2 regions of the Sporosarcina siberiensis genome follow, and region 2 is predicted to be linked to the other one. Evidence: a T-box and tRNA genes for the amino acid it is inferred to sense, from the RefSeq annotation. Region 2 holds a T-box; the other holds one or more tRNA genes.

Region 1 (5,714 bases), on a different contig from region 2:
TTTGCGCGTCATTGGCGATTATTACTACGAAATTGCTCATTTTACGCGGGATGAACTTAAAAAATAAGATGAAAGCCGAATCCTTTTGAGGATTCGGCTTTTTTATGGCGGTCTTAAGTCCCGTTTTGCGGATATTATGTTTAAACTGTCGGATATATCGTTGGATGTGTCGGATATAACCCTTTACTTGTCAGATATCCGCATGCGTTTGTCGGATATCACGTCCCAAGTGTCGGATATATTTTTTTACAACAATAAAACCGGATTGCATGTACTAAACGCAATCCGGTTTTTTGTTTATTCTATTTCACGACCGAAATATGTAATGAGTTCAGTCATATCAACTCGTGGACGCGCTTTCGGAGCATTATCAAAATAACCGAATTGCAACATACTAATGATTCTTTCACCCTGTTTTACTCCAAGGTCTGCCCTGAATTTCGGGTTATCCAAAAACGGAGGAGTTTTCCAGCAAGTGCCGATTCCTTTATCCAACGCAAGCAGTTGTGCGTTTTGGATAAACATACTTGCTGCCGCGTAATCTTCTAGTCTTTCTTTCTGACGTGCGTCTTCCGGAACAATTACAAAAACTGCTGCACCGGGACCCGTAAACTTCTTCATTTGTTGCTCTAGCGCATCTTCATCTAGCTCTTTCCATTTAGGCACGCCGTACTCACGAAGTACATCTAAAAACGCAGTGTATTCCCCGCTCGCAGCGACGACAAAACGCCAAGGATTACGGTTTCCATGATTCGGTGCCCATGAAGCATCTTCTAGGATTTCCGCAATATTTTCGGTATCCACTGGCTGTACGTTGAAATTTTTTATTGAACGACGTGTAAGGATTGCATCTCTTACTGATAAGGCTTGTTCATTCATTAACCATTTCCCCTTTTGATGTTCTTTTTTCCATTATACCTTAACTTGTTTTTATTTGCCGATTCCTTGAATTTGAACGAACCAATCATTATTTACAATACTTTCTGATTACTTTTCATGGTATAATATTAATAGTGTGTAAAAACAACTAAAAAGGGGGATTTTATTTTGGCAAAAAAACCAATAGCCTGGATTGTAGATAGTACTGCCTATATCCCAAAAGAACTTCAAGAAAATCCAGACTTCTTTTCGATACCTCTAAATATCCATTTTGGAGAAGACCAATATATAGATGGTATCGATTTAACAGCTGAGGAACTCTATACAAAAATTAGAAACGCTGACCAATTTCCTAAAACTTCGCAACCTTCAGCTGGAGAGTTTGGAGAAAAATATAAAATAATTGCTGAAGACTATGAAGAAGCATTTGCTGTTCATTTATCGTCAAAAATGAGTGGAACGCTCGACTCTTCAATGGGTGGCGCCGAAATTGCTGGGTTCCCTATTACATTTGTCGATTCCCTTCAATTGTCTTACGGAATTACAGGACTCCTCCAACACGGCATGGAAATGCATAAAAATGGTGCAACCGTAGCGGAAATTAAAGTTGAACTTGACCAGATGGTTGGCAGTTGTAACACCTATATTTTAATGGGTAATTTAGAACAGTTATATAAAGGCGGTCGCATGAGTGCTGCACAGTTTTATCTCGGCAGTCTATTAAAAGTGAAACCTATCGTTCACATCAATGCCTCTGGCGAACTAGAACCAATCGCTAAAGTCCGTTCCGAAAAACGTGCTATGCAATATTTGATTGATAAAGTAATTGAGGCACATAAAAATGGCATTCATAAAATCTATCTTATGCAAGGCAATGTTATAGAACAAGCCAATCAATTGAAAAAACTTATTCAAGAACAAGTTCCTGGAATGGAAGTTGAAATTGGTGAAATGAGTTCCGTTCTAGCTGTACATGCCGGAGAAGGTACACTTGCAGTTTTATGGTATGAAAAATAATTCAAAAAGACAGTTCATCTATTTAAAGATGAACTGTCTTTTTCATGTCTAGTTACCAGATGCCTTACATCTTCATCATGAAAAATGGTCGTTAATTTTAAAAAATACATACCTAGCATCTGGTGTGCTTGCATAGGAATCTTTGTACGCCCAATCCCGCTGCCGAACGTTATACGTATGTGCATTGACAAGTGGAACCCCACCCACTTTTGCAGTAACAATTGTTGAATGGTCGTATCTTCCATCGTTTTGAAAATCATAAGAGATCACATCACCCGGTTCAAGTAAATCTGCGGATGCTACCCGTGTCGCAGTCAATCCTTTTTTCGATGTGCCTAAATACCATCTAAGTGAATGAGATGTTGACCAACTTAAACTCCAAGTTCCCCCTTGAACCCACCAACCCTTTTCACGATTTGGATATCCCCACATCGGTGCCCCACCCGCACGTAAACATTGTGATACATAGTTTGTGCAATCTACATCAAATTTCGGATATGCAGGGTTGTAGTCGTTCCACCACTTATTCGCATATTGAACTGCCGCTTCCCTATCGTACATTAAACACAGCCTCCTTTTGACAACTTATGAATGAAAGACGATAGGAATGCAATTTCGGTTGAATAAAAGAAAGAAGTACTTAAATGCAATCGCAATCAACTTCTCAATATTAAACCACAAAAAAGTGCCTCGGAAAAATCCCGAAACACTTTCATCTTACCTATGGAGACTATCGGGCTCGAACCGACGACCTCTTCACTGCCAGCGAAGCGCTCTCCCAGCTGAGCTAAGCCCCCGTTAATTTGGTACAATAAGAAGTATAGCAATAAGTCATTATAAAAACAATAGTCAGGGGGAAGTCGGCATGCAGCACGTTGAAAGAGAAATCACAGCACCCGTTACACTTTGCGACAGCAAGGGATTGCTTAATCCAGAAGCAATCGGCTTTGCTCGGCATCCTTTAATCCAAAGTAATTTAGCGAAAAACTTCATGAAAAAAAAGAAGTGGAATTACTGGTGTGTATACGGAGAAAATCTCATGTTTTCTGCAACAATTAGTCATATTGACTATGCCGTCGTCTGTTTTGTTTATATTTTAGATTATGAAACTCAGCGCTTTTTTGAAAAACAAATAACAATTCCAATGGGGCGATCCGTAAAAATGCCCGAAAATGTTCTTGAAAGCGTTAAATTTACAAATGATAATCTCACCGTTCAAATGTTTCACATTCAGGGAGAGACTCATCTTTCCGTAACAATTCCTGATTTTGATAATGAAATACTACACGCCGATTTACACATCACTCATCCACCAAATGATGAGTCTTTGAATGTTGTAATCCCAAAAAGTCGAAACGTTTTTCAATTCACAGCCAAACACCATACACTTCCAACTTCCGGTTTTGTAAAGATTGGCGATAAAAGATATGATTTTAATCCAGATTATAGTTTTGCTGTGCTTGATTATGGACGTGGTATTTGGCCACGAAATGCAGAGTGGAATTGGGCTATGGCTTCTCAACGACTTGGCGGTCGCAGAATCGGGCTAAACTTCGGAGGAAAATGGACTGATGGTACTGGTATGACTGAAAATGCAGTATTCATCAATGGAGCTATGACAAAAATTCATGAGGATGTTATATTCACTTATGATTCATCTAACTTTATGAACCAATGGAAAATACAAACGAAATTTTCCGATACGGTGAATCTAACATTCACACCTTTTTTTGAACGTGTTTCTGCGACAAACATTAAAATCGTTCGAACTGAGGTACATCAACTAGTGGGGTATTTTGATGGAGAAATACTATTAGAAAACCACTCCAAACTAAAGATTCGGCAAATGCTTGGTTGTTCAGAAGAACACATCGCAAAATGGTGATCTTTTGACTGACAATTCTTTTTTGTTTAATTTCCTTACAAAGAGGTAAAAATAAGAATAGGGAAATTAAATTTGAAAGGCCGTGGAAAACTTGAAAAAGTTTATATTCTTAGGATTTGTTTTGTTGCTCGGAGCTTTAATTGTTGGTGGTTGTGGTAATTTAGGCAAGAATGCAGATAAAGAGAACACAGAAGAGGCTCTTGTTATTCCTGAAAGAGACAAAGTCGGCGGCTCTATAGAGACTGGCGATGGATATGGTTTTAATAAATTCGATCTTGATATTGAAATCGATGGTAAGGATGCAATTGACGCCGAATATGATGTATCGAAAAGTAAGATTGAGGCTGAATTCGAAAATAAGCTTGAAAACGTAAAGCTAAAAGATGAGGAAGCTTTTAATGAACTGAACAAACTTTTCGTCGACATTTTCATAACAAAAGACACTTCTAAACAAGATGTGATCGACAAGATATTAGAGTATTACGGAATTGATATGTATTCAAAGTTTGATTTAGAAATAGATTTCGACGACGGTACAAAACTCGATATTGAAGAAGAACAGTAACTTTTATTTAATGTAAGAAAAACTTTCCCAATAAGTACTAGAGTGTCTATTCGTTATAGATACCCTAGTGCTTTTTAATTTACTTTTTCACCGGAACTTCACAACGTTTTAACCAAACCTCGCAACGCTTCACAAACTTCACAACGTTTCCACAGAACTTCGCAACACTCCATCAAAACCTTGCAACGTTTACACTAAACATCTCAACACTCCACCAAAACTTCACAACGTTTGTTCAAAATCAAAAAAGCTGCAAGAAGATATCATCCTCTTGCAGCTTTTTCTTTTGAATTCTTATATTTCAGATTCGCGCAACATGTTGTAGAAAACACCTTGTTGCTCGATGAGTTCTTCTTGGTTCCCCGATTCAATGAGCTGCCCTTGTTCCATTACGTGAACAGTATTTGCTTTTCGAACGGTATTCAGTCTGTGTGCGATGACGAAACTCGTTCGTCCTTCCATAAGGCGATCGAGTGCTTCTTGAATTTCCAACTCTGTCACCGTGTCGATACTGCTTGTCGCTTCGTCAAGAAGTAGAAGTACAGGATCTGCCACAAGCGCCCTTGCAATGGACAGCAATTGCTTTTGACCTTGTGAAATTTCTTCACCGTCCGCAGTAAGAACTGTGTCATAGCCTTCATCTAGTTTTTCAATAAAATTATGTGCATTCGCCTTTTTAGCTGCCGCAATGACTTCATCATCTGTCGCGTCTAGTTTTCCATACCGAATGTTTTCGAAAACAGTCGCTTCGAATAGAAATGGATCTTGTAAAACAAACGCTGTTTGACTGCGAAGTGTTTTTCTCGGCAACTTATGAATTGGAATGCCATCTATTAATATCTCACCTTTATTAATTTCATAAAATCGCGCTAGAAGTTGCATAATTGTTGTCTTTCCAGCTCCTGTTGCACCAACAAAAGCCGCTGTTTCACCAGCTTTTACATGAAATGAAACATTTTCAATCGTATAGCCATCCGTTTCTACCGCATAACCGAAAGATACATCACGGAATTCAACATCGCCTTTCAGCAACATATCTTCATACTCCGTCGCATCATCTTTCTCAATCGGTTCGTCCATAATGCCGAAAACACGCTCCGCTCCAGCAAGGGCAGATAGAACTGTGTTGAACTGGTTCGCTAAATCATTGAGCGGACGTGTAAACTGACGTGCGAGTTCCGTAAATATCACGATCGTTCCAACCGTCACGGCACCGTCACCTCTAAGTGCAAGCAACCCACCCACACCTGCAACGATAGCAAAACTCGCATTATTTAACGTATTCATTACTTTGGGAATAAAACCCGAATACGTCAGTGCCCAAAAACCTGTTCGACGAAGACGATCGCTTTTTTCTCTAAACTCTTC
Region 2 (5,714 bases):
CATGAATTTCTACTTCCTCATCTTCACTTTCCTCTTCGCCCAAAACATGGTAAAGTACGTATGATTTTGCATACTCTTTTGATTCAAATGTAAAAATCACTTCACATACGTGTTCTTCGCCGTTCTCATCTACGATTGTCATTGTTTCTTGTCCGTGTTCCATTCCAATCACCTCATCTATTTTTTAAATCAAGATACCCTTGAAGTATCATGACTGCTGCTAGTTTATCAATAACAGTCTTTCTTTTCTTACGACTAACATCAGCGTCGATTAAAGTACGTTCAGCTGCCATAGTTGTAAGTCTCTCATCCCATAGTATAACAGGAAGTTTAAACTTTTTCTCGAGAAGTTCTGCATACTTTTCAGATGCTTCTGCTCTTGGACCAATCGAGTTGTTCATATTCTTTGGATAACCCACTACGAATTCAGTGACAGTATACTCTGAGATCAGTTGTCGTATTCGAGGGATTCCAAATTGACCTGCGGACTCATCAATCTTAATTGTCTCGATGCCTTGGGCTGTCCACCCAAGTGCATCACTGATTGCGACACCGACTGTTTTTGAACCCACATCCAAACCCATTGTTCTCACTTAATTTTACCCCCGTTTTCACGGACATAAAACTTCACTAATTCTTCGAGAATTTCATCTCGTTCTAATTTACGAATTAGATTTCGGGCATCTTCATGACGGGGTATATATGCAGGGTCACCCGAAAGTAAATAGCCAACAATTTGATTAATAGGATTATACCCTTTTTCATCGAGTGCATTGTGTACATGAAGCATGACCTGCTTTACTTCTTGCTCCATAGATTCTTCTGGAAAATTGAACTTCATCGTCTTGTCGTATGAATCCATAACCGACACCCCGCTTTCTGATTTCCCTATTCGGTTAAACTATTGTATAACAATTCCATTATACCCGATTAACAAAATCTTTTAAACAGATTTCACATAATCATACACGGATTGGAGCGCTTCATCAAGTTTCGATACATCTTTTGCCCCAGCCATCGCCATATCCGGACGGCCTCCACCTTTACCATCGCATTGCTGCGCTACATGATTGACGATCTTACCGGCATGATAGTTCCCAGTCTTTAAATCTTCAGTAACACCTGACACGAGCATAACTTTACCATTCACTGCAGCTCCAAGAACAATTACACCTGATGTCAGTTTATTCTTCAATTCGTCCATCATTTGACGAAGACCGTTATTGTCTTTCACATCAACTCGTGAGGAAATTACAAGTATATCATCAATTTGTTCTGCAGAGGCTAATATATCATCAACTTGGCTATTACCTAATTTTGCTGCAAGTGATTCATTTTCTCGTTGAAGTTCTTTCATTTCCGAAAGTAAAGACGTAATTTTAGTTACTAAATCTTTAGAGTTAGACTTCAGCAGTGCAGCAGCGTCATCCATAACTTTTTCTTCCTCTTTGAATGCATAAAATGCAGCTTCACCTGTTAAAGCTTCAATTCGTCGAGTTCCCGCACCTATTCCACTCTCCGATAGTAGTTTGAACATACCGATTTTCGACGTGGATTCAATATGACAACCTCCACAAAGTTCGATTGAATAAGAACCAATCGACACGACTCGCACAACATCGCCATATTTTTCACCAAACAAAGCCATAGCACCAAGTTTTTTTGCTTCTTCAATTGGTCTTTCGACAATTTCCACGGCAAAATCAGACCATATCTGAGTGTTTACAATTTGTTCGATTTGTTCTAGTTCTTCTTTTGTCACCGACCCAAAATGAGAGAAATCGAATCTTAAACGATCTGGTCCAACATATGATCCCGCTTGGTTAACATGATCTCCTAACACTTCTTTAAGTGCCTTATGAAGAAGATGTGTTGCGGTATGATTTTGAACAATTCGTTTTCGAGCGTCTTTATTTACCGCAGCATGAACTTTAGAACCTTCAACCAATTCTCCGGAACGAATGACTCCTACATGTAAATTTTGTCCATTAGGTGCTTTTTTAACATTTTTAACATCCGCAATAAATGAATCATTTGAAATTGTGCCAATATCCGCTACTTGACCTCCACTTTCAGCGTAGAAAGGAGTTCGATCGAGTATGAATTGTACTTCATCGCCCTCTGATGCAGCTTTTATTTCTTCGCCACTTTGTAACAATGCAACTACAGTCGACTCGCATTCAAGTTGGGAATAACCAAGAAATTCACTAGGATGATGAATGTCTCCTAAAACTCCCGATTGCACATGCATTGAATCGACATCTTGACGCGCTGAACGTGCACGTACTCTTTGACTTTCCATCTCTTTATTAAAACCTTCTTGATCGACAGTAAAACCCACTTCTTCAGCAAATTCTTCAGTTAGTTCAATCGGGAAACCATACGTATCATAAAGCCGGAATGCATCGACACCGGGAACAATAGTTGAGCCTGATGATTGAGCATTTTCAATGACCTTAGTTAATAAACTCATCCCATCACTAAGCGTTTCATGAAATCGGACTTCTTCATTATTAATAACTTTCATTATAAATTCTTGTTTTTCACGTACTTCAGGGTAAAAATCATGCATGATATCTCCTGTTACAGGAACAAGTTCATACATGAAAGGTCGGTTAATACCCAGTTTCATAGCAAAACGGATGGCTCTTCGCAACAATCTTCTTAGTACATACCCACGACCTTCATTCGATGGAAGCGCACCATCTCCAATAGCAAACGAAACTGTCCGAATATGATCCGCAATGACTTTGAAGGCCATATCCTTTTCAATATCCGTTCCATACTTTTCACCAGAGATACCTTCAACTGCTTGAATGATTGGCATAAATAAGTCTGTATCATAGTTCGTTGGCACTTCTTGAATAACAGAAACCAATCGTTCAAGTCCTAATCCAGTATCGATGTTCTTTTTCGGGAGGGGTGTATAGGTATGGTCTGGATTATGGTTAAATTCAGAGAATACAAGGTTCCAAATCTCAAGGTACCGTTCATTTTCTCCACCCGGATAAAGTTCAGGATCGGAAAAGTCATCCCCATAAGTTGGTCCTCTATCAAAGAAGATTTCAGAGTTGGGCCCACTTGGTCCCTCTCCTATATCCCAGAAGTTTCCTTCTAATCGTATAATTCGACTTTCCGGAATTTGAATCTTATCCCTCCAAATTCCATACGCTTCCTCATCTTCAGGATGAACTGTAACCGAAAGAAGCTCCGGATCGAATCCAATCCATTTCACATCCGTTAAAAACTCCCACGCACGTACAATGGCTTCTTCTTTGAAATAATCTCCAATTGAAAAATTACCAAGCATTTCAAAAAAAGTATGATGTCGTGCCGTTTTCCCAACATTTTCAATATCATTTGTTCGAATTGATTTTTGGGCATTCACGATACGCGGATTATCCGGAATTATTCTTCCATCAAAATATTTCTTTAATGTTGCTACTCCACTATTAATCCAAAGAAGAGATGCATCGTCAATAGGAACTAGTGGAGCGGAAGCCTCTACACTGTGCCCATGTTCTTTAAAATAATCTAGAAATAATCGCCTGATTTCAGATGACGTTCTTTTTTGCATTCATAAAACCCCCTAAATAGTTTAAAAACATAATAATAAATCAGCTGAAGAAACCTAACTCGAGCGCAGAAATTGTTGAATCTAAAAAATCCCCGCCCCTAAATACAAGGGGCGAAGATTCAAAATCTCGCGGTACCACCCTAATTACCGAATAATTACTTCGGTATCTCTGGTTGCCTTAACGCGGCGAACGGCAGTGTTGAACTGCACTCAGGAGTAGCTTTCGACACTTTATTAACGAAAGCCCTCTCAGCCTAGGGGCTTCTTTCTTTACGTAACTGGGTGTGTACTTTCTCCGTCAAAGCATTACATCTATTTAAATGAAGTATAGAAAAGTTCCGAGCTCATGTCAATCAGCAGCTTCGAAAAAAGTGTAAGGAGTGATGCCATCCATACCAATCATTGGATTGATTGAGACAAATGTTTCTGTTGTCAATTTATAAACTGAATGATCATCCTTAACTTCTTCTTGAATCGAACTACTTGAACCTTCATGCTCCGGTTCCTTTTTACTCGTAGTTTCTATAAGATCTATAGTTTCTTCTGTTAAACGCTCTTTCAATGTTGTTTGTCTTTCAAGCTCATCCGCTCGGGCAATGCCCGCTCTAAATTCGGAAGGTTCCCCACATAAAATGAGGAAGTTTTTAGCTCTAGTAATCCCCGTATATATTAAATTTCTCTTCAGCATTTTTCGATGACTTCGAACAATGGGCATAATTACGATTGGGAATTCACTGCCTTGCGCCTTATGAATTGAACAACAATACGCTAATGTAATTTGCTTTAAATCACTTCGTTCATAATTCACTTCAATTCCGTCATAAGAGACAACAAGCAATTCTTTTTTATCAATCGTTTCTTTTGCTTTAAGAATTGCGACGACTTCACCCATATCCCCGTTAAACACATTACTTTCAGGTTGGTTCACGAGTTGCAAGACTTTGTCTCCAATACGGTAAACGGCTTCACCAAAAATAACTTCTTTTCGTTTAGGCCCCGGTGGGTTCACCATTTTTTGAATCATCGTATTCAGCGCATCTATTCCTGCCGGACCTCTATACATAGGTGCTAAAACTTGAATTTCTTTAATTGTATGTCCTTTAGAAATCGCATTTGTCACGATTTGTTGAACGACTTCAAGAATACTTTCACTATCCGCTTTTATAAAAGATCGATCGGATGTTTTATTTGTTATATCGTCTTTCCATTCAGATCTTTTTATCATATGTGCCATTTCAATTATTGTTGAACCCGCACTCTGACGATAAATCTCTGTAAGTTCAATGACTGGAACCTTGCCAGAAGTAAGCATATCTTTCAATACTTGTCCAGGACCTACGGATGGCAACTGGTCTTGGTCTCCAACAAACAATATTTGCACATCATTTGGAAGTGCTTTTAATAATTGGTGTCCAAGCCAAGTGTCGACCATCGACATTTCGTCAATGATTACAAGTTTCCCTTCGATTTCACGCTCTGTTTCCTCATCTTTTTCTCGACCTGTAAAACCAAGAAGACGATGAATAGTCATTGCGGGCAATCCAGTAGACTCCGACATTCGTTTTGCAGCTCGACCCGTTGGTGCTGCTAATATAATGGGAAAGACTTCGTTCTTTTTAGAATATTCTAGCGGGTCAAGTGATAACCCGTGCAACTGTGCATACACTTCAACAAAACCTTGGATGACAGTTGTTTTACCTGTTCCCGGTCCACCCGTAAGAATCATTGTTGGTGAATGAAGTGCAGTTTCAATTGCAGCAACTTGCGTTTCAGCATAGTTGACGCCAATCCGCTCTTCTACTTCTCCAATCGCTGTTCTAATTTCGGACACGGGAAATTGTTCTTTTGTTTCATTTTCCAATAAGCGGCTAATTTTCGAAGCAATTCCAATCTCCGAGAAATAAAGAGACGGTAGATAGATTCTACGTCCTTCCACAGCTATTTTCCCTTCTTCAACAAGTTGGATAATTGCGTCGGATATCGAATTAAATTGAATTTCGAAAGATTGACTCATTTCCAGAAGACGTTTTACTAGTGGCAATACTTCCTCACCATCTAAATAAACATGTCCTTCCGATTGAACGGCCTGATTCATGGAATACAGTATTGCTGCCTTAATTCGCGAGGGATGATCTCC

Evidence for each region. The T-box of region 2 lies ahead of alaS (alanine--tRNA ligase). A T-box ahead of a tRNA ligase gene usually reads a tRNA of that ligase, here a tRNA-Ala.
Region 1: it has a tRNA-Ala gene. The T-box ahead of alaS (alanine--tRNA ligase) is inferred to sense a tRNA for this amino acid. The anticodon was not compared.

Annotation. Positions count from the first base shown of each region.
Region 1 covers NZ_JBHUGI010000034.1:335,466-341,179, forward strand. Annotated here, with positions in the region: gene ACFSFY_RS15575 (dipeptidase) at 1-67, shown strand, start outside; gene ACFSFY_RS15580 (nitroreductase family protein) at 298-879, opposite strand; gene ACFSFY_RS15585 (DegV family protein) at 1,048-1,896, shown strand; gene ACFSFY_RS15590 (amidase domain-containing protein) at 1,972-2,457, opposite strand; tRNA gene ACFSFY_RS15595 (tRNA-Ala) at 2,621-2,693, opposite strand; gene ACFSFY_RS15600 (DUF2804 domain-containing protein) at 2,762-3,781, shown strand; gene ACFSFY_RS15605 (YusW family protein) at 3,873-4,346, shown strand; gene ACFSFY_RS15610 (ABC transporter ATP-binding protein) at 4,641-5,714, opposite strand, start outside.
Region 2 covers NZ_JBHUGI010000006.1:342,593-348,306, reverse strand. Annotated here, with positions in the region: gene ACFSFY_RS04640 (DUF1292 domain-containing protein) at 1-163, opposite strand, end outside; gene ruvX (Holliday junction resolvase RuvX) at 174-593, opposite strand; gene ACFSFY_RS04630 (IreB family regulatory phosphoprotein) at 590-862, opposite strand; gene alaS (alanine--tRNA ligase) at 944-3,577, opposite strand; T-box leader at 3,682-3,888, opposite strand; gene recD2 (SF1B family DNA helicase RecD2) at 3,927-5,714, opposite strand, start outside.